DNA from 3 places in the Glutamicibacter sp. MCAF14 genome. Region 1 is predicted to be linked to each of the others. Evidence: riboswitches for the same ligand, from Rfam matches in the RefSeq annotation. Region 1 holds a riboswitch; each other region holds the start of a gene.

Evidence for each region. A riboswitch is a leader RNA that binds a small molecule or an ion and turns the genes downstream of it on or off. The one in region 1 is predicted to bind S-adenosylmethionine.
Region 2: it holds a riboswitch for S-adenosylmethionine, as region 1 does, so the genes downstream of both, AB4Y71_RS13925 (OsmC family protein) here and AB4Y71_RS14800 (hypothetical protein) in region 1, are expected to answer to the same signal.
Region 3: it holds a riboswitch for S-adenosylmethionine, as region 1 does, so the genes downstream of both, AB4Y71_RS17845 (O-acetylhomoserine aminocarboxypropyltransferase/cysteine synthase family protein) here and AB4Y71_RS14800 (hypothetical protein) in region 1, are expected to answer to the same signal.

What each region holds. Positions count from the first base shown of each region.
Region 1 is NZ_JBFREO010000007.1:43,599-50,847, reverse strand. It holds gene AB4Y71_RS14820 (thiamine pyrophosphate-binding protein) at 1-1,493, opposite strand, end outside; gene speB (agmatinase) at 1,493-2,479, opposite strand; gene AB4Y71_RS14810 (hypothetical protein) at 2,781-3,197, opposite strand; gene AB4Y71_RS14805 (cupin domain-containing protein) at 3,335-3,898, opposite strand; SAM riboswitch class IV at 4,181-4,294, shown strand; gene AB4Y71_RS14800 (hypothetical protein) at 4,311-4,577, shown strand; gene AB4Y71_RS14795 (VIT1/CCC1 transporter family protein) at 4,633-5,736, shown strand; gene AB4Y71_RS14790 (LOG family protein) at 5,799-6,869, opposite strand; gene AB4Y71_RS14785 (SNF2-related protein) at 7,076-7,249, shown strand, end outside.
Region 2 is NZ_JBFREO010000006.1:76,167-83,415, forward strand. It holds gene AB4Y71_RS13915 (MarR family winged helix-turn-helix transcriptional regulator) at 167-610, shown strand; gene AB4Y71_RS13920 (DEAD/DEAH box helicase) at 676-3,891, opposite strand; SAM riboswitch class IV at 4,031-4,152, shown strand; gene AB4Y71_RS13925 (OsmC family protein) at 4,183-4,734, shown strand; gene AB4Y71_RS13930 (L-idonate 5-dehydrogenase) at 4,812-5,843, opposite strand; gene AB4Y71_RS13935 (SDR family oxidoreductase) at 5,857-6,627, opposite strand; gene AB4Y71_RS13940 (FadR/GntR family transcriptional regulator) at 6,797-7,249, opposite strand, start outside.
Region 3 is NZ_JBFREO010000018.1:23,952-31,200, forward strand. It holds gene AB4Y71_RS17830 (methionine synthase) at 1-542, opposite strand, end outside; gene AB4Y71_RS17835 (DUF1852 domain-containing protein) at 562-1,554, opposite strand; gene AB4Y71_RS17840 (LysR family transcriptional regulator) at 1,677-2,618, shown strand; SAM riboswitch class I at 2,851-2,941, shown strand; gene AB4Y71_RS17845 (O-acetylhomoserine aminocarboxypropyltransferase/cysteine synthase family protein) at 3,030-4,343, shown strand; gene AB4Y71_RS17850 (cystathionine gamma-synthase) at 4,340-5,545, shown strand; gene AB4Y71_RS17855 (hypothetical protein) at 6,904-7,143, opposite strand.

The sequences.
Region 1 (7,249 bases):
AAATCCGGACGGGCAAGCTCGGTGGCAGTCGCCTTCCCGAAGGCGCCTTCCATGTATTCGCGCAGGATGCCATATCCGCCATCATCAACGATCAGCCATGTGACCGGCGCCTGATGCTGCTTGGCGGTGGCCAGTTCGGCGATGGAGTACATCGACGAACCGTCCCCGCTGACGGCCAGCACGCGCTGCTTGGAACCGATGGCCCCACCGATTGCGGCGGGGAATCCGAAGCCTAGGCCACCAGCGCCCTGGGCGGAGTGGAACTCACCGTCCTTGGCGTCCCAGCAGCTCCATCCCCAGTAGGCAGCGATGGTCATATCCCAGAAGGTCTGCATTTCGGAAGGAACAGCGGCACGGATGTCCGCCATGAATTTCCGTTCCTTGGCCAAGTCCTGCGCATCCAGGCGGCCCTGCACCTTTGCCAGCGTTTGGGCTACTACCTGCTGTGGGGTTTGCCCATGCCAGGAAGCCTGGGCCTTGAAGCCGGTCGCGCGCATCTCTTCATCCAAGAATTTCAGCGCTTCGCGTGCATCAGCACGGATGCCCAAGGCCGGGGTATTGGATTCCAGGACACGCGGTTCGGCATCAATCTGAATCATCTTGCCACGCGGTTCGAGCGTAAAGTAATTACTCGTCACCTCGCCCAGAGCCGAACCGATCACCATCAGCACGTCGGCGTCTTCCATGACCTCCGAGACAAAGCGGTCTTCAGACCAGGATTGCAGAGACAGTTCGTGGTCCCAGCTGAAGGCTCCGTTGCCGCCGGGGCTGCACAGCACTGGAGCCTGCAGTTCCTCGGCCACAGCCAGCAGTTCCGCTTGGGCGCCAGCACGGCGCACACCGCCGCCAGCGATGATCGCTGGCCGCTTGGCATCGGCTAGCCAGCGCATGGCCTCACGAATCAATTCTTCACGCGGCGGGTGCGGATAGGCTTCGGCCAGAGCATCTTGTACCGGAGGAACCATGACCGGGGCGAGCAGAACATCCTGTGGCACCTCAACCCAGACTGGTCCCATCGGCACGGTGATCGCGCGTGCCCACGCGTCCTGGATAGCCGAGGGGATCCCCGAAGCGTGATGCACGGTCTGCTGGAACTTGGTGACGTTGGCGGCCGAGGCCTTCTGGTCATCGAGCTGGTGCAGCATGCCCTTGCGCCGAGCACCCAAGCCGTCCAATGGAATCTGGCTGGCGATGACGACCATGGGCACACCGGTGGCATAGGCCTCCTGCAAACCCGCCAACGAGGTCAATGCGCCGGGGCCGGTGGACAGGAACAGGACACCTACTTCGCCAGTCGCGCGGGAGTAGCCATCGGCGGCAAACGCCGAGTTGTTCTCGACGCGCGAGGAGATGAAATCCAAACTTGAGCGCGAGAGCGCATCGAAGAGGCCCAAGGCGTGCTGCCCGGGGATGCCGAACACGGTTTTAGCACCGAGTGCGGTGAGGGTCTCGATGACCAGGTCCCCGCCATTGCGTTGAGGTTGCTCATTCATTAGCTATTCATTCCCTTACTGGCACGGAAGTCGCTGATCAGGCTGATCAAATCATAGGTGACATGCGAGGCCGCCACACCGGTCAGCTCTGCATGGTCATAGGCCGGAGCGACTTCAACGATATCTGCGCCAACGATGTTCAGCCCACGCAAACCGCGCAGGATTTCAAGCAATTCGCGGCTGGTGATGCCGCCGGCTTCCGGGGTGCCGGTGCCCGGGGCGTGAGCCGGGTCAAGCACGTCGATGTCCACCGAAATGTACAGTGGGCGATTGCCAATGCGATCGCGCAGTTTGTCCACGATTTCACATACGCCCTGGTAGTAGACATCGGAGCTGGTCACGATGCCAAAGCCGAAACGCTTGTCATCTTCCAAGTCTTTTTTGCCGTATAGCGGACCGCGGGTGCCGACATGGCAGATTGCTTCGGTGTCCAAAATGCCTTCCTCAACAGCACGGCGGAACGGAGTGCCGTGCGTATATTCAGCGCCGAAGTAGGTATCCCACGTATCCAGGTGCGCATCGAAGTGCAGCATGGCAACTGGTGCTCCAGCGCGCTGCGAAGCGGCACGCAGCAAGGGCAGCGCGATGGTGTGGTCGCCACCAACGGTGACGAGGGTGGAGCCATCGCTGGTCAGCTCCAGTGCCTCGTGTTCAATGGTTTCAATGGCCTCATTGATATTGAACGGGTTAACCGCCATGTCCCCTGCGTCAGCCACCTGGCTCTGCGCAAACGGCGAGGTATCTGTCGCCGGGTTGTAGGGGCGGATCAGGCGCGAGGATTCACGTACGTGGTTGGCACCAAAGCGGGCACCGGGACGATAGGAAACACCGGTATCAAACGGCACTCCGACAATCTTGATGTCGGCTTTCTCCACTTGGTCCAGTCGTGGAAGCCGGGCATAGGTGCCGCCTCCTGCATAGCGCGGAATCATCGCAGCATTGATGGGCCCTAGACGACCATTTTCCTCGATACGGATTTCCTTCATCGCAACTTCCTCCCCAAGACACAACAGCACAAAAGCCAGAGTTGTCTAATACGAAACTTCAGTTTTCTATTATGCTATTTTGTCTGCTGGATCACGTCAAGATCAGGCTTCCTCCGCCACAAGAATCCAGGAGAAATGTCGAACGCCGCCACCCGGGATTGGGTGGCGGCGTTCGCTTCAACTATGTTCTTGGCGTTCAGCTGGCAGCACTACGATTCTGCTGGGCAAGCACTTCCAGCGCGTGGTGCCAAAGTCTTGGAGTTTTGACTATATTTCAGGCTATTTCGCCCAATGAAGATGGTCAGCTCTCGTCAGAGTGCTTCTTGCTGGCTTTAACCAGCGCACGATCGACCTCATGGATACCTAGGCAAAAACCTGCGGACATGATCAGTGACTTGATAGTCAGTTCAGAAAGATCATCGGCTACGTACACCAGCTGAACTGGTCCAGCCAAGATCAGCAAGACCCCGGTCCACAACATGTAGACCCACGAGGTATGAGCTTGGGCCATCAGTGGGAAGCGTGCGCGGCGGCGAATCGTGCGCACCCCGATGGTCACGATCACGATCGCCAGAATCGCAGCGCCGATGAAAAAGAAATTGCGCTGGGTGCGGATCCAGGTCAGGGTGGTGCCGACAAGGACACCGAAAAGTATCGAAGCCCACCAGCTGATGCTGCGCAATTGGTCATGCGTTGTGGTCGGTTCCCCTGTTTTCACACCTCTCCCATCACTTATCGATCCCAGCGCCCAAATCAACGCAATGCTTCTAGAATACGCGGTTTGCCGGCCCATCAGCCAACGCAAGGCTGTGCAGGGACTGTCCCACCTCCAGAACAGAAGCTGGAGACGGACAACTAGAGAATCAGCGTCCAGGTAACCACGGCGATCTGGTCGGACTCGTTCTCCCAGCTGTGCGGCTCACGGCCGGGGAAAGTTATAGTGTCGCCAGCTTCGAGTTCCACTCGTTGATCAGGTAATACGAGCACGAACCTGCCGGCAATCACATGCAGCACTTCCAGCTCGCAATCCACCGAATACAGTTCCGCTTCGCCGGTGCCCTTCGGCGCGATCTCGGCACGGATCATCTGCACCCGCTTTTCGCTGCGAGGCGTAACCAGCTGCTCCGTGATGCCATCACCGCCGAGGGAAACGCGAGGAGCCTGCTCCAAACGCACAAGTTTGGTTTCCGGAACTTCAAAGAGCGTACCGACTTCAATGCTCAGTACTTCGCACAGCCGCAAGAGGGTCGAGACCGACGGGCTGGTCAGGTCGCGCTCGACGCGTGAGAGGAAGCCCTTGGTCAGTCCCGAAAGCTCGGCGACTTGGTCAATGGTCATGCGCTGGGTTTGGCGCACCCCGCGCAGCCGCGCGCCAATGTTGATCGCTGCACCGGTTGGTTCAACTGGCAAGGTTTTCATCGTTTGGCTCCATCGACGATTCTCATAGCGGCAAAGCCCAATCCATTTCGGTTTCAAGGCCTGCGGAGCAAGTTTACCAATGGTAAACACGCGGTGATCTCTATCGGCATTCTTTCTGCCCCGTTCACCCCACCGAAGATGCCTAGGGAACGGCCTATGAGTCGTGAACAGCTCGGTGGCCTGGTGTGCCGACTGCATCTGGTTCCAGCAGCGAAGCGGCAGTCATATTTCGCCCCATGACTTCTTCAAGTCCTCACCCCGGCAGTAGCATCAGAATTGTTGCTTCACGAGATGCGGCGCCAAGCTCCGACTGGCCGCACACCAACCCCAAGTTCATGGGTGGTTCGGATGAGGAAGCGGTCCGCGCATCAACAGTTGCACGGGCAAGAGCTCGCCAGAGAGATGCAGCCCCATGACGTATCCAATCCTGCCAATCATCGACCGCCAGACCGGACAGGTGCAGTTCAAAGCCGAAGGCCACTGGCATATCCGATATGTAGCGGATCCGCTGCGGCTTGAACGACTCCTTGCCCGGTGCGCGAGACGGCCGATCTTCGACCCGGAAACATCAAATTTGCTGCTCGTAGTGCCAGCAATCGCAGATCCTGCAGGCAAGAAATTTGCTTTTAGCCTTGCCAAATTCCCAAGCAACGGAGCCCTGACTAAACTGGGTAGCTGATCCGACCCACGGGTTTCATTGGGAAACTCCATGTACCAGGAGAGTCATCTTCACGATGTCACAGCACTCAGCAAGCGAACCCAGCAAAACTCAGATTAAGCGATGGCGGCAATACCTCGCCGACGAAATCGCCGAAGGCGCCATCTACCGTGCCCTCGCGGAGAAGAAAACCGGGCAGGAACGGCAGATCCTCTTAGGCCTGGCCGAAGCCGAAGCACGCCACGAAGAACACTGGCGGACCAAGCTCGGCGGACACGTCAAAGACGTTCGTCCATCCTTGCGCCGAACCATGCTGCGTTTCCTAGCACTGCACTTGGGCTCGGTGTTCGTGCTGGCCATGGCCCAGCGCTCGGAAAGCAGCTCCCCCTACCGTGATGACAAAGATGCCACCGCACAGATGGCAGCCGACGAACAGGTCCACGAGGAAGTAGTCCGTGCGCTGGCTACCGCTGGCCGCGCACGTCTTTCAGGCAACTTCCGCGCCGCGGTCTTCGGTGCCAACGATGGGCTGGTTTCCAACCTGGCGCTGATCATGGGTATCGGCGCCACCGGTGTCTCGGCAACCTTCGTGCTGTTCTCCGGTGTTGCTGGTTTGCTGGCCGGTGCGCTGTCCATGGCCGCTGGCGAATACGTTTCAGTACGTTCCCAGCGCGAGCTGCTGACCGCTTCGCGCCCAACCCAGGTCACGCTCACTGCAGCCCCGAACCTGGACCTCGATGCCAACGAGCTGCTGCTGATCTACAAGGCCCGAGGAATGAGCGATGAGGATGCCGAGCACCGTGCGGCCGAACGCATGGGCATGTTCTCCTGTGACTGCAATCCCGGCTTCTCGTTGAACCCAGAAGGCCGCAGCGCAGAACTTGAAAAGGAACATGAAGAGCTGGGATCGGCGACCGGAGCGGCCACTACCTCGTTCTTCCTTTTTGCGTCCGGCGCTATTGTGCCGATCCTGCCCTATATCTTCGGCCTATCCGGCCTGAGCGCAGTCATCGTCTCCGTGGTGCTGGTTGGCATCGCCTTGATGATTACCGGCGGCATCGTCGGCTTGCTCTCCGGCGCGTCCCCATTCAAACGAGGCCTGCGCCAGCTGGCCATCGGCTGGGGAGCGGCTGCCGTCACCTATTGCTTGGGCCTGATCTTCGACGTCAGCGTCAGCTAGCGGCCCGACACCTTGTGCATGCCGGTACAGCTTCGTCTGTACCAGCATTTTCCATGCCTCATTCAGCTACCCTGTGGATGCCGGGTGCGCCGGCGCAGCGTCGTCATGGATTCGATGAACGCCATGGCTTCTTCGGCCGTATCCACTAGCGCGATCTTCTGCTCCATGACCCGCTCCTTGGCCAGTGCTTGCAGCAACGGCCACGCCGGCAGGTCCTTGGTCCAGTAGTCCTTGCCAATGAGCACCATCGGCACCACTCGGGCCCCAGTGGCGTAATAGTTTTCGCAGGCGTCCTGGAAGATTTCCTGCACCGTGCCAGCGGCCCCTGGCAGGACAACCAGCCCTCCATTGGATTGCTCCAGCAAAATAGCTTCGCGAATGGAATTGGTGAAGAACTTGGCAATCCCGGTGGCGAACAGGTTCGGCGGCTCATGACCGTAAAACCAGGTCGGCACGCCAAGGGACTGGCGCTGGCTGGGGAAGCGTTCTTTGACCATCAACGCGGTTCTTGCCCAACCGGTACGCTGGTGAATCGCATCCGGCGCCTCGGCCAGCATCCGCAACGCCGTAGTGATGTCCTCTGGTTCATAGTCAGCCAACCACGCTCCAGCATTGGCCGCTTCCATTGCGCCAGGCCCACCGCCGGTAGCCACCGCATAGCCCGCCCGGGTAATCATCCGCCCCAGCTCTACAGCTCGCGCGTACTCGACAGTGCCGCGGTTCATCGCGTGGCCGCCCATCACCCCGATGATCGGAGTGTCCTGGAACATGCCTTCATACACCGCTGAGACCAGCGCCTGGCCAATATGGTGATCATGCAACGTCTTGGACAGCGCACTGTCATCGCTATTGCCGTTCACCGCGACATGCTGTTGCGAGTACGCGTAGATCTTCGCATCAGGCACGTGTTCGTAGGTCTGGGTCCGAATTCCCGAGTACAGCTCATCGGCTGAATACAAATCCCGGGCACCAGTTTCAAAGGGCAGCTCGGACCCCGAACTCATGCATAGCCCGCCGGTGGCTTGCACGATCTGCTGGCCTTGGGAGGAATATTGGCAATCAATGAACAGTGCTTCGGAAAGGTCCAGGGAATTGAGCACGGTATCCCGTTCGCGCAGATCAACGCGGTGCACGCGCCAATTTTTCCCGCGGGCGCGGTGAGATGCCAACGCCTCGGCTGCAAGCCGATCGAACTCAACGAGCGATGTTATGTTCACCGCTCGTGCTGGAAGGTAGGGCCACACTTGGGACATAGCTACACGCTACGTCACAGATAGTGATTATTCACAGAAAAGCTCTTCAACTTTCACCACGGCCCGGAACGTGAAACGATGAGAGGATGAGTGAATCTGTTCCACCAACCATTGATGCCCGCCATTTACTGGCTTTTCTGGGCAACGCGCCTTTCTTCTACGGAAAAACCCTGGCTGCAGAAGAAAATTCCGTGGTTGACGTGGAATTCGACGAAGACGCCCAACAAATCGAAGGTACCGTCACCGAGTCCGGTGAAGAG
Region 2 (7,249 bases), on a different contig from region 1:
CGCGGAAACCGCTGACCTCCCTCCTGCCTTCGTGCTGCACTGAGTCCTGGCGCCAGCGTAGAGCTATCGCTGATTCGGGTGGATATCCATGGCCGGAGCCCGGAGCGTTGAGCATCAAGCCCGTCAAAATCGTCTTTGGAGAACATTGAACTTTAGAATGGTTTCCATGCAAGAAGAAGACTTGATGCAGACCGTTGAAGATGAATTCACGGCCATCTTACTGCGCGCCCGCCAGATGCTGATCCGCCGCGCCAAGATCATCCACCCGGACCTGCAGGATCCGGGATACCGCTTGCTTGCAGTTGTCATCCGTGACGAGGCACAGCAACAAGGGGCCCTGGCAGAGAAGCTGCGCCTGGATAAAGCCACCGTCTCGCGCCTAGTGCAGCATCTTGAGTCCTTGGAACTTGTCACCCGTACCCAGGACCCATCCGATGGCCGCGCCCAGCTGGTCTCGGCGACCACTCGTGCCAAGGAAAAGTGGCGTACCAGCGGCAACACGCTGCGTCAGGAACTGCGCCGCCAACTCAAAGAGTGGGAAGCTGCCGAATTGAAGAATTTCGGCGACCTGCTGCACCGTCTGAATACCAGCTTCGACGAGATTCTCTAGCAAACTTTCGAGCACCCAGATCTAGGAAACTCTTCGGTTCCCAAGACTTCAAGTTCGTGGCCCGCTTATTCCATGAGCGCCATGAAGTCGCTCGCGTTCAATGAGGTGCTCTGCGCTGCCTCCGCGCTCTCTCCCAAGACATCATTGAACAGCTGGGTCTTCTTGGCTTGCAGCGCCAGCACCTTGGATTCGATGGTGTCTTTTGCTACCAAGCGATACACATAAACCGGACGCGTTTGCCCGATGCGATGAGCACGGTCAATAGCCTGCGCCTCAGCCTGCGGGTTCCACCAAGGATCCAGCAAGATGCAATAGTCCGCCGAAGTCAGGTTGATGCCGAAGCCGCCAGACTTCAGCGAGATGAAGAAGACCGGGAACTGCTCTGCGCTGAAGCCATCAATCAGTTCCTTTCGCTTTACTCCGCTGGTTGCCCCATCAAGGTACCCGTGTTCGATACCCAGCTCCTCAGCGACCTGGCGAGCCTTTTGGAGGAAGCCGGTGAACTGGCTGAAGACCAGAATCTTGTGCCCTTCAGAGACCGCATCTGCCATGAGCTCACGCAGCATTTCCAACTTCGCGCTCGGGGCATCACCCTCCCCCACGAGGGATGGGTCCAAGGCAAGCTGGCGCAGCAGGGTCAGCGATTGCAGGATCTTGAATCGGTTCGAATCCACGTCATCAACCAAGCCCAGAACTTCTTGGCGTACCCGTTGGAAACGGCGGTCATAAGCCTTGCGATGCCCAGGCTCCAATTCAACTTCCAGCACCTGTTCTGTCTTGGCTGGAAGCTCTGGAACGACCTGCTCCTTGGTGCGGCGCAGCACGAACGGACGCAGGCGGCTCTTCAACCGTTCAAGCCGTTGCTGGTCCCCGTCGGCAATTGGCTTCTGGTAGTTATCCTTGAAGGATTTCGCCCCGCCCAGCAGGCCCGGTGCTGCCAGCGAGACCAGCGCCCACAGTTCCAAGAGGTTGTTTTCCATCGGGGTACCAGTGACCACGAATTTGCACGGAACCGGCAGCTGGCGTGCTTGCTTATAGCCCTTGGAAGCGTGGTTCTTCAGCTGCTGCGCCTCATCCATGATCATCACGCTGAAACCGGCGGCTTCAAAATCTTCGTAGGCCAGGCGGAAGATCGTATAGCTGGTGACGACCAGCTGGACGTCGCCGATCTGCTCGGTGATGCTCTGTCCGCTCTTCTTAGCCGTCGAGGTTATGCCGGTGACGCTCATCTGAGGCGCAAAGCGCTGCGCTTCATTGATCCAGTTGCCCACCACCGAGGTCGGGGCCAGCACCAAGAACTTCTGCGCTGGATCTTCAACCCGGGCTTGTTCAAGGCAAGCCAGAAGCTGAACTGTCTTGCCCAACCCCATGTCGTCGGCCAGCACACCGCCCAGACCGTGGACGCGCAGGAAGTTCAGCCACGACAGGCCATGGCTCTGATAAGGACGCAGCTGGGCGTTGAAGGACTCCGCTAGCTCGACCGGCTGCATCTGCTCGTTGCCGTCCAGCTCTTTCATGGTCTGCAGCCACTGGTTGTGCTGGGCTTCAATAATTCCCAGATCTACCAGTTCCTGCCACCAGTCGATGCTCAACTTATGGATGCGAATTGTTTCGCCTTGGACCGTGCCCAGTTCCCCGGCTTCCGTGATCAGCTGGCGCAGCTGAGTGAAGTCGGCACCAGCAATCGGGATGACCGTCAGGTCATCCAAGATGAGGTATTCGTCTTGCTTGGTCAAGGCCTCCAGCAACTGGGCGAACGGAACCTTGATGTCATCGATAAGCACTACCACCGACAGGTCGAACCAGTCTCCGGTGCTTTCCCCAGCTTCAACGCTGACGGTGGCTGGCTCATGATTGATCCGGTACTTCGGGAGCCTGTTCTGCTCTTCAATGACCACATCGGGATGCTCGGCCAGCAGTGGCAAGGCGTAGACCAAGAACTCGATGGACTCGGAGGTGGTGAATTTCTTGGACGGGAAAATACCCGAAGAAGTCAGTTGGCCCAAGGAAGCCTGGGCACCGAGCTTGTCCTGGACCGAATCGGCGATCTCCTTTTCGACTGCACGCTGGCGCGGTCCCTTGCTGGTGTATTCCCACGAATAGCGCACGGTTAGTGGAGTTTGGATGCTCTCCAACCAGACCTTGAGGCTAGGACGTGCTGGAACCGGAATCGGGTAGCTTTCATCTTCGCTTTTCAACGGTGCCATGAGGCGCAACCGGTCCAGATGCTGTTGTTCAAAAAGCCCGATGCTTTGCTGCGGAACGGTTTGCGCTCCGGATTCAATGAATGTCGCCAGTTCCTTCGTCACCGGTTCAGCAAATAGTGCCAAACCGATTTGCTTCGACTTCGGCAAGGGGCTGGAGGCATAGGCCAGCAAGGTTGGAGGGTTGCCTATCGGCAGCAGGTAGGTATGCTCTGCCCTTGGTCCACGCAGTTTGCCTTTCATGACCAGCCCATATTCACCGCGCCGCAAATCCACATGGGCCAGGGCTGGCTGCTCGCTGAACTCTACTGGCACTTTGGCCGCTGAACCGCCGTTGACGATCTGCACCCCGGCTTCGCGTAGGGATTCAAAGGCATCCAGCAGGTCCTGGCCGGGCAGGTTCATCAGCGAGATCCAGTCCTTGGGATCCCAGGAATGGCGGTAGGTATCTTGTTCTACGTGCTCGCGCAGCCGGTCCAGTTCAACCAGCGCACGGCGCTGCTTCTTGGAAAATCGCGCGTCGAAGGCCACGCTGCGCCAGCTGACCCCGGTCTGGATCCACGGGCTCTTGGTGCCCTGTCGGGCTGGGCGGGCTTGCAGGCTCAGAGCGTCTTCTCCGCCGTAGCGTGGTTCACTGATCACCTTGAGGATCAGTCCCAGCGGTTCTTCGGCTGCCAGCGGTTCATCAACAATAGTTGGAAGCAACCGGTCCAAGGTGCGTTCCCACTGCGGCTTGCTGTTGCGTTTCCACGCGTGGGGGTCCACCCCGGAATCAGAAACGTAGAAGCCTTGGTCCTCTTCGGTGGTCACCTCGATGAGCAAGGCGGCGACATCTTCACAAGACTGCACACCTGGGTGCTTCCCGCAAAAGCTACTGAAGCTGATATTGCCCTCGGTGATTTCCAGCTGGGCCATCACCGAATCGCGCAGCACCATGCCGGAGATGCGGGTGGAGCCGGGTTGCATGACCCGGTTGGCAATCTGCACTTTTCCGGAATCGCACAGGAACTGGCCCAAGTCGTATTCGGATTCGGTCACCAGGGTCTGGGCCGCAGAAAGTGTCAGCTGGAATTCCATACTCGCCGTTCATTGATCGTGCAGTAGATGCCCGAAAGCTAAATTCCATCTTAGCCAGCTCCCCGACAAGATGCTTAGTGAAGAAAAGTTACCCCGCCCTTTACTCACAGGCAACGTGGCCGGTAGAAAAGAACCATTGAATCACGAGTTCCACTGCTTGAGCCCTGGCTGAGTGGACGGCAACCCTCCTTCGTCATTGTGCGGGGTGCCCCAGGTGAAGATTCGACGCATCTTGACCGCCAAGGTGCGTAAGCGATGGCGCCCCTTGCGCCAGAAAGGGGATTAATTCCCATGACTAACGCAGCATCTACCCTCAGCATTTCCGAGGACCGCGCCCAGCGCCTGCAAGAAGCAGGCCATGGCTGGGGCGAACGCATTTCAGCCGCCCCGCAAAGCGCCAAGCTGACGTTCACCGTCGAAGGCGAGGGCTTCGATTCGGTAGCCAGCAACATTGTGTCCGGCAAGCATTCCTTCCAGGTCGATGAGCCTGCCGCATTGGGTGGCAACGACGTGGCCGCCAGCCCAGTGGAATACGCGCTGGGCGCACTCATTTCCTGCCAAGTCGTGGTCTACCGCTTGTATGCCCAGAACCTTGGCATCCAGGTGGACGACGTGAAGATTGTGGCCAATGGCCACCTCGATGTCCGCGGCCTGTTCGGCATCGACAAGGCCATCCGTCCGAGCTTCTCCTCTGTGGATCTGGACATCCAGATTGCCGGCCCGGAATCGGCCGAACGCTATGAGGAGCTGCGCCAGGCAGTGGACGCCCACTGCCCCGTGCTGGATTTGTTCGCCAACCCGGTACCGGTGCGTACCGCGGTGAGCATTGCAGCGGCCAATTAACGTCCGCTAAACCAAACAAGTAGCCGCCGCGAGCCCTGGCTTCGGGGCTGCGGCGGCGCACTTGCGGTAAAGGCGGGCTACTTCCCGAGGAAGTTCAGCAAGACCTTGCCGGACTTCGAAGAATTCTTGGCTGTTTCAAAGGCTTCGAGGCCCTCGGCCACCGGGAATTCGTGGGTTACCGCCGCGGAAATCTGCAATGAGCCATCGGCCAGGGCAGCAAGCACCTGGTCGATTTCGCCGTTGAAGCGGAAGGACCCGGCAAGTTCCAGCTCGCGGGTAATCGCCAGGGAAATCAGTGCAGGCTGCTCTCCCGAAGGCAGCAACCCGACCATGACCACGCGCCCGCCGCGCACAGCACCGCGCACCGCCGAGGCCAATCCGCGGTAATTGCCGCTGGCCTCGATCACCACATCGGCGTTCACCTTGGCAATTGCATCCTGGTCATCGGCACGCAAGGTGGATGTGGCACCCAGTTCCTTGGCAATTTCCAGCGGCTTATCGTGCATGTCCACCGCGATGATTTCTTCGGCTCCGGCACGCTTGAGCACGGCCACGGCCAGCGCTCCGATCGGGCCAGCGCCAATGACCAACGCCTTCTTGCCGGCAACCTCGCCGGCTCGCGATACCGCGTGCCAAGCCACTGCGGCTGGCTCGGCCAGCGCAGCGTCGCGCAGCGACAGTCCGGCAGGCAGTTCGCGAAGCATCCGGGAGGGCAGATTCACCTCGCGCGCAAAGGCGCCCTGGGTATGCGGGTAGCGGGCAGCCGAGCCCAGGTAGGTGCATCCCGGTGAAAGGTTCGGGCAGGCCTCCGGATAAGGTTCCCCGGTCTCCCCTGGTGTTGCAGGGTGCACCGCAACTTTGGTTCCGGCTGGCGGACCGCTGCCGTCGGCGGCAGCCTGGATGACGGTGCCGACGATCTCGTGCCCCAGAACCATCGGGGCCTTGAGGATGGATTCCCCAGCGGCTCCGTGGCTCCAGTAGTGCAGGTCCGATCCGCAGATGCCTCCGTAGGCAATGGCTACGCGTGCCTCATTTGCTGCCGGTGCTGGCAGCTCGATCTGCTCGATGCGCAGGTCCCCGGCCGCGTGCGCCACGACGGCCAAGGTCATGTTGGACAGGGTGCTAGACGACAACGCTCATGCCTCCGTCGATGAAAATGGTTTGCCCGTTCACGTAGTTCGATCCACCCGAGGCCAACCACACTGCTGGGCCTGCCAGGTCCTCGACGGTTCCCCAACGGCCAGCCGGGGTGCGGCCCAGGATCCAGGAGTTGAATTTCTCGTCATCCACCAGATTCTGCGTCATTTCGGTGTGGATATAGCCCGGTGCGATGCCGTTGATCTGAAGTCCTGCTCCGGCCCATTCTGCGGTCATGGCGCGGGTGAGATTGCGCAGTCCGCCCTTGGCCGCGGTGTAGGCGGAGATGGTGGGTCGGGCCAGGTCGGTTTGCACCGAACAGATGTTGATGATCTTGCCTTCGCCGCGTTCTACCATGCCATGTGCGACTTCTCGGCCTACTAAGAAGGCGCTGGTGAGGTTGGTATCGATCACGCGCTGCCAGTCGGCGACTTCCAGTTCCAGCATAGGCACGCGGTGCTGGATGCCTGCGTTGTTCACCAGAATGCGGATGGGGCCGATGGTCTTTTCGATGGCGGCGATATTCTCGCGCACAGCAGCGTCATCGGTGACATCGAAGCAGACGCTATGGATTCTTTCTGCGCCGTAGCAGGCGGCGAATTCGGCGGCCGTTTTGTCAAGCCTTTGCGCATCGCGGCCGTGCAGGATGATGGTGGCACCGGCATCGGCCAGTGCTTTAGCAAGTTCGCGGCCAATGCCGCGGGAGGACCCGGTGACCAAGGCCAGTCGTCCGGACAGGTCAAAAAGTTGGCTCATGAATTCCCTCGCAAGAAGTCTCGATGGTAAATCGACGGGAACTGACCTGCGATATGAACCTGCTGTTGCATCCGAAAAAGTAGCCCCGTCGCTGTCCCAGAATATATCAGATATATAAGGGTCGAGGGGCAATAAAGTCCGACTTATACGGTCGAAGTAGCTGTTGGCGCTAGCGGGTCTGCGAGTAGAACCAGTTGATGTGCTCTTCGAGCAGTTGGGCTGCCCGCTCGCGCTGGTTCGTCGCAAAGGCGTGGTGGATGGCCTTGTGCTGGCGGCGCAGCACGCGCACCACCGGCTGCCAGGCCTCGTCGCTGGGCACCGAGTCGGAGACGTAGTCGCTGATCGAGTTTCGCAGGGATTCCATCATGGATTCAACCACCGAATTCCCGGCCATGGAGGCCAGGAGCACGTGGAACTCGGCGTCAATGCGGTGGAATGACTCGCGCGAGAGCTGCGCGTCGTCCATGCGCATGATCAGCACCGCGGTGCGGTCGATGACCTGCTGGGCGTAGACCGGGTCGCGCGGCGTCATCTGCGCGGCCCAGGTTTCCAGCAGGATGCGCGACTCGACGATCTCGCGGACGTTGATCCCCTTGGCTGCCAAGTGCAGCCGCAAGGCCTG
Region 3 (7,249 bases), on a different contig from region 1:
GGCTCGTCGAACTGGATGACATCCACCCCGGCGGCTTCCAGCTCGCGGGCTTCCTGGTTCAGGATGGTCGCGAATTCCCAGGCCAGCTTCTCGCGGCTGCGGTAGTGCGCATCGTACAAGGTGTCGACCATGGTCATGGGGCCAGGAAGGGTCCATTTGATCTGCTTGTCGGTACAGGAGCGCAGGAACTTTGCGTCCTGAACGAATACCGGCTTTTCGCGCTCTACGGCACCGACGACGGTGGGAACACTGGCGTCATAGCGGTTACGGATGCGCACGGTCTCGCGCTTCTCGAAATCGACACCGCTCAGGTGCTCGATGAAGGTGGTAACGAAATGCTGGCGCGACTGCTCGCCATCGGAAATGATGTCGATGCCGCGCTGGGCCTGCTCGAGCACCGCTGCACGCATGGCGTCTTGCTGCCCTTCGCGCAATGGCTCGCCTTCAAGTTTCCAAGGGGACCATAGCTTTTCAGGCTCGGCGAGCCATGAAGGCTTGGGCAGGCTGCCGACAATTGACGTGGGGATAAGCGGGGAAGTCATAGGGGAATCTTTCTGGATCTTAGGCGACGGGTGTCGGGCAGGAAGCGGACCACTGATCGAGCAGTTGGCGATTTGGGATGATGAAATGCTCTTCGGTGAACTTGCCTTGGATCTTGCCCAATTGGGTTCGCTCTTCGCGGTCATAGTAGACGCGGGTGGGGGAGAATTCCTCGGCGCCAAGGCTCGGGTGGTACACAGCCGGAGCCGCCGAATTGGCGTTGTAGATCTCCGGGCGGTAGATCTTCTGGAAGGTCTCCATGGTGCTGATCAGGCTGATCAGCTGCAGATTGGTGTAATCATTGAGCAGGTCGCCGCGGAAGTAGAAGGCCAGTGGCGCAACAGCACCCTGCGGCATGAAGTAGCGCACGCTGAGCCCCATCTTGCCGAAGTACGCGTCGGTCAATGAATTTTCATCCTGCTGGTATTCCAAGCCGAGCACTGGATGGCTGTTGCCGGTGCGGAAATAGGTCTTGGAAGTCGAGACGCTGATGCAGACCACCGGCAGCTGGGCAAAACGCTCACGGTATGCCTGTGAGTTCAAAAAATGCTGGAAGAGCTGTCCGTGGAGATCACCAAAATCTTCTGGAAGCACCAGAGCTCCGCTGTCATTGCACGAAGCTGGAAGTACAACGCTGAAATCGTAATCGCGGACATAAGAAGAAAAATTATTGCCCACCATGCCCTGGGACCGAGTGCCGGTGAGTTTATCCACGATCGTGGTTTCAAGCACTTCTAAAAGAGGAAATTGCTGGTCGGTATTATCGGCAGAAAAATGCACATTTGCAGAAATGATTTCCAATTCAAGAGAATAGCGATCGCCTTGGGGATTGTCCCAGTGAGCGAGGGAATTGAAACGGCGGTTAATCATCGTCAGGGCATTGCGCAGGTTCTCTTCGCGGCGCTCTCCACGCGCCAAATTGGCGAAGTTTGTCGTGGTGCGAGAATTTATCGAAGGGGAGTAATTCTCGTCGAATCTTGTGGTGCTAATGCTGAAATTTAATGCGTCTGCCATGATGGCCAATCTGTATTTGGGAGGCCTGGGCAGGCCGAGGGGAAGTCGTTGCGTCAATCATGCAGGGTGATTCTTGATATCAGGTAACTCGATATAACTATGGATTCATATAGACTCTGGCTATGGTTCAGGGAACGAATGGTCTGACACTGCAGCAGCTTCGCTATTTTGTGGCGGTAGCCTCCGAAGGATCCATCTCGGCCGCGGCTGACCTCATTTACGTCGCGCAGCCCAGCATGTCCGCGGCGATGAAGGAACTCGAATCACGGGTGGGGCGCACCTTGCTGATGCGTTCGGCCAGGGGAGTGACGCTCACCGCCGAAGGTGCTGAATTCCTCGGCTACGCCCGACAGGTCCTGGAGCAGGTGGAGCTGCTGGAGCACCGCTACCTCGGCCGGCCCTCCGCCCGGCGACTGCTGGGCGTCTCCACCCAGCACTACTCATTTTCGGTGGACGCCTTTGTCCGAATGGTCCAGGCCAGCGGGGCCGAGGAATACCAGTTTTCACTCCGCGAGACGCGCACCGAACAGATCATCGAGGACGTGCGCACGCTGCGCAGCGACATCGGGATCCTGTACCGCAACGACTTCAACCGGAAGGTCATCGACAAGCTGCTGCGCGAATCGCGGCTGGTCTTCCACCCGCTGTTCCTGGCTGATCCGCACATTTTCATCTCGCGCAGCAACCCGCTGGCCACCCGAACCCAGGTCACGCTCGAAGACCTCGAAGACCTGCCCCGGCTGACCTTCGACCAGGGCGCGAATAATTCCTTCTACTTCGCCGAGGAGGTGCTCTCCACGCGCTCCAGCCAACGCGAAATCCAGGTCTCGGACCGCGCCACCATCTTCAACCTCATGATCGGCTTGGGCGGGTACACGATTTCCACCGGCATCATCAGCGACGAGCTGGACCCCTCCATCGTGGCCATCCCGCTGGCCATTGAGGAGCGCATCGAAATCGGCTGGATCGACCACGCCGCCATCCCGCTCACCGACCAGGCCCAGCGCTACCTGCAAGAAGTGCGCACCGTGGTCGCCAGCTTCGGGGTAGAAGTGCTCGGCTGAGCCGCCAGTGGCGTAACTCCCGGTCACCGAGCACCGGCACATCGTCACAAAATTCAGGAAAAACCTTGAAATCCTCTGGGTTTTGCGCAAGTCTGCGCGTCATAAAAGGGTTCAGGCCCCCGCGTCATCATGACAAGGCGACGACATATGAAGCGTGGCGGCCCTGTATGAAGCCGGCCGCCCGATAACGCTTGCACCGTTTGCGGCCCATGGCCAACCATGGAGGAACAACAAACCATCAAGAGCGACTAAGAGATCTGGCTCGTTGACGTCGCAGCAACCATCGGGAAACCGAAAGGTGCTAATGCCAGGAACGATGGAGCAGTTCCGAACGCGTTTTTGCGTACTGTGCTTCGTGCCGCCGCACGATGCCAATCGGTGCACTCCCTCGCAGAGAATCGAGGAGGAGCTATGAGCCAGGAAACCGACGCGGTGCACGCAGGGTACCGCCCGAGCGGAGACTTCCGCCCGATGCTGCCGCCACTGCACAATTCCGCGGCCTACCAATTCGCATCGCATGCCGAAGCGGTGGAGAAGTTCGCGCTGCGCCAGGCCGGCTTCACCTACTCGCGCACCGGCAACCCCACCGTTTCGATTCTCGAACAGCGCGTGGCCGCCTTGGAAGGCGGGGCCCACGCGGTGGCCACCGCCACCGGGCAGGCAGCCGTGGCCTTGTCCCTGCTGGCCCTGACCCAGGGACCCAAGCACATCGTGGCCTCCTCCTCGCTCTACGGCGGCACCGTGGACCTGTTCACCGACACCTTCGCGGACTTCGGCATCCGCATCAGCTTTGTCGACCAGGCCGATCCGTCCGCCTGGGCCGCTGCCATTGAGTCGGACACCCGGGCGTTCTTCCTGGAGTCCGTCTCCAACCCGCTGTGCACCGTGGCCGATCTGCCCGCCATCGCGGCGATCGCCCACGAGCACAACATCCCGGTGGTGGTGGACAACACCCTGGCCACCCCGCTGAATATTCGGCCTCTGGAACTCGGTGCGGACATCGTGGTGCACTCGGCCACCAAGGGACTGGCCGGACACGGCTCGGTGCTCGGCGGGATCGTGGTGGACTCGGGGAAATTCGACTTCTCCGATGCCGCCCGCTGGCCACAGATCGCCGCCCCGCGGGTGCGTCTGAACAACACCTCGCTGCTTGAACGCCACGGACCGGCCGCCTACGCAATGCTGGTGCGCTCCAAGTTCCTGCACGATCTGGGCCCGACCCTCGCCCCGGCCAGCGCCCAGGGCATCCTGGCCGGAATCGAAACCCTGCCGGTGCGCGCCGCCCACGTGCAGCGCAGCGTCACCAGGCTGATCGACGCGCTTGCCGAGTATCCGGGCATTGCCGCCATCCACCACCCTTCGCTGCCCGAGCACCCCAGCCACGAGCTGGCCCGGGCGCTGGCGCCGAAGGGCACCGGCTGCGTGCTGGCCATCGAGCTGGCCCACCCATCCCTGGTTTCCCCGGTGATCGACGGGCTCAAGCTGATTTCCCTGGCCGCGAATGTGGGGGACACCCGCACCATGGTCTCCCACCCGGCCACCATGACGCACTGCCGGCTCTCGGAGCAGCAGCTGGCCGACGCGGGCCTGAACACCTCCACCCTGCGCCTGTCGGTGGGATTGGAAGACCCCGCCGACCTGCTCGCAGATATCACCCAATCGCTGGATCTTGCATTGGCCGCAACCCAGGCCACCGCCGACACCAAGGAAGTGAGTTTCGCATGAGCGGCTTCAACACCCTCGCCGTGCACGCCGGCCAGCACAAGGATCCGCACACCGGTGCGGTGATCCCGCCGATCTACCAGACCAGCACCTTCATCCAGGACGGCATCAACGTGCTGCGCGCCGGGCACGAGTACTCGCGCGGCTCCAACCCGACCCGCAACGGGTTCGAATCCCAGCTCACCGCGCTGGAAGGCGGCGCCGCCGGCTTCTCCTTCGCTTCGGGCATCGCGGCCGAAGACGCGCTGCTGCGCGCAGTGCTTCAGCGGGGCGATCACATCGTGCTGGGCGCCGATGGCTACGGCGGCACCAACCGGCTGATCTCCAAGCTGCACGGCAAATGGGGGATCAGCTCCTCGGCGGTGGACATCACCAACCTGGATGCGGTGCGCGCCGCGCTGCGCCCGAACACCGCGCTGCTCTGGGTGGAGACCCCATCCAACCCGCTGCTGGGCATCGCCGACCTGGCCGGCTGGGCGGCCATCGCCCGCGAGCACGGCGCCCTGCTGGTGGTGGATAACACCTTCGCCACCCCGTACCTGCAGCGGCCGCTGGACTTCGGAGCGCACGCGGTGGTGCACTCGACCACCAAGTACATCGGCGGGCACTCCGACGTTCTCGGCGGGGCGGTCATCGTGGCCGACCACCTCTTCCGCGGCCAATCCCTGGCCGAAGCGGTGGGCTATCAGCAGTTCGCCGGCGGCGCGGTCTCCGGTCCTCAGGATTCCTACCTGGCCGCCCGCGGGCTGAAGACCCTGGGCCTGCGCATGGAACGCCACTGCGCCACCGCATCCACCCTGGCCCGCTGGCTCGATGACCGCCCCGAGGTTGCCCGCGTCTACTATCCCGGGCTGGAAAGCCATCCGGGCCACGAGCTGGCAGCCCGCCAGCAGCGCGGGTTCGGAGGCATCCTCTCGCTGCAGCTGGCCGACGAGGCCGCGGCCCGCGCCTTCGCCGAGTCCATGGAATACTTCCAGCTCTCGGTGTCCCTGGGCGGGGTGGAATCCCTGGTCTGCTATCCGCGCGAAATGACCCACGCTTCGCTGATCGGCACACCGCTGGAGATTCCAGCGAACTTGGTCCGCCTCTCGGTGGGCATCGAGGAGCCCGAGGACCTGATTGCCGATCTGGAACGCGGGCTGGCCGCAGCCGCGAAGGCTTCCGAGGCCGACAGCATCCAGCACCGCAGCCTGGCTACCGCCTGACCTGCCGTCGCAGCACGCGGGCCGTCCGCACAGGAAGGCCCGCGTGCAAGACGTCGGCACCGCTTAGCGATTCGCGCCTCCGGGGCACTCCAAGCTTGCAAAACTGGGTTCCGACCTAATGATCTCCGGCATCGCGATCTGTGCCCCTCATGACGATTGCTTTCGGGGAGCCGCCTATGCCGCGAAATCCATTAGTTGGCGATGGCAAGGACGGGGCCGTGGTGCAGTGGGCTCCTCCGAGGAGGTTCAGGCCTTGGAACCCGACTTGCCCAATGCGAAGGTCGGTGCCGTCGGCGCGCACGCCGGGGGATCGCCGCATGCGTTCGAGCTGCACACTTTCTCCCCTGAAGCCAAAGTGTTCGAGGATCAGGTATGCGGATCGATGAACGCCTCGGGCGTCCAATGGCTCACCAATACTGCGAAGACAGCTGCGAACTATCGAGCCTCCCGGAGAACGCTTATGGGCAGGTCCGGCGAGCACGCAGTCAGATTCCGGGGCAGGATGGTGTGGGCCGGAGGAACGGCCAGTATCCTATACTGAGGCACAACGGCAGTCTGATGACAGTGCGACGTCCATCTGCTCTGAGCAGGCACATCCACGTCAGGAGTTCCCCAGCCGAGACGGCCGAAAATCCTTCGCCCTGGCGCCATGGCTGAAGCGGAAATTCATGCCAAGAACCTCTGTCTGGTACTGGTCTTAGCCGCCGGTCGCAACTAACATTTACCGGCTCCGGTGATAAGCAGGGTCTTTGCATGACAGAAACGCCGTTTAAAACCAAAATAGGTCGAAGGGCTCAAGGTCCCGTTGTTGCTACGACAATTATCGGATACGCGCGAGTAAGCCGGCACCAGGGGACCCCAACGCCGCAGGAAGCCAAGATGCGTGCCGCTGGCGCGGAAAAGGTGCTTACCGAGCGCGGGGAATCGAGCCACATCGCCAGCCGGTCGCGATGGGAAGCATGACTGAGATACATGAGGGCCGATAGCAGGCGCGTGATCTGGGCACATCGGATAGCCGGCACCGAACGTACCCTTGAAACGCTCCGCGAGCTGGGAAACGCGGATTAATCCACTCAGTCTCGCCCAACCGCTCCCCGACATCGCGGCGCACACGCCTTTGGGCGATGCCGCAGCAGGGGCACTGACCATGCTGATTCATTTGCGCGTGCTCCACGGTCCGCGAGAACATTCGCAGGATCGCGGAGCACGCGCTGCAGCGGGCCGCCGGCTCGATGACCTATATTCGATCAGTCTCCTAAACACGGTACCTAGCCTCGAAACGCCTATTCCAACGCTCGAAGGTCGACGATCAACAGGCAGATAGGTGAATAGTGTGCGGTGGCGGAATGCCTGTGAAGTTATTGAGACCCCTCCCGGGGTTGGGAACCATACAGTGAGTCGTTGACTTGATCGATCATTTCTTGAATCGCGTGGACTTTGCTCTGCCAGTACTTGTTGTTCTCGCGAGCTTGCGGTCCTTCTGCTTCTTCGTTCAACTCAAGAAGCTCGCTGAAATGGTCTCGGTAGGCGCACAGCGCAGCATTGAGAACTTCGATTTGCTCGTCATTGAGGTGGACGTTGAGCAATGATTCACGCATGGTGCTGATCCTTTCGTTGCCAGGGTGCGTCCGGTGCGTTCCGGACGCACCCCCGAATCAACCACTCCTTAAAAGTTTCCCCGGGAGTCATCTCTTGTTCGGTGGC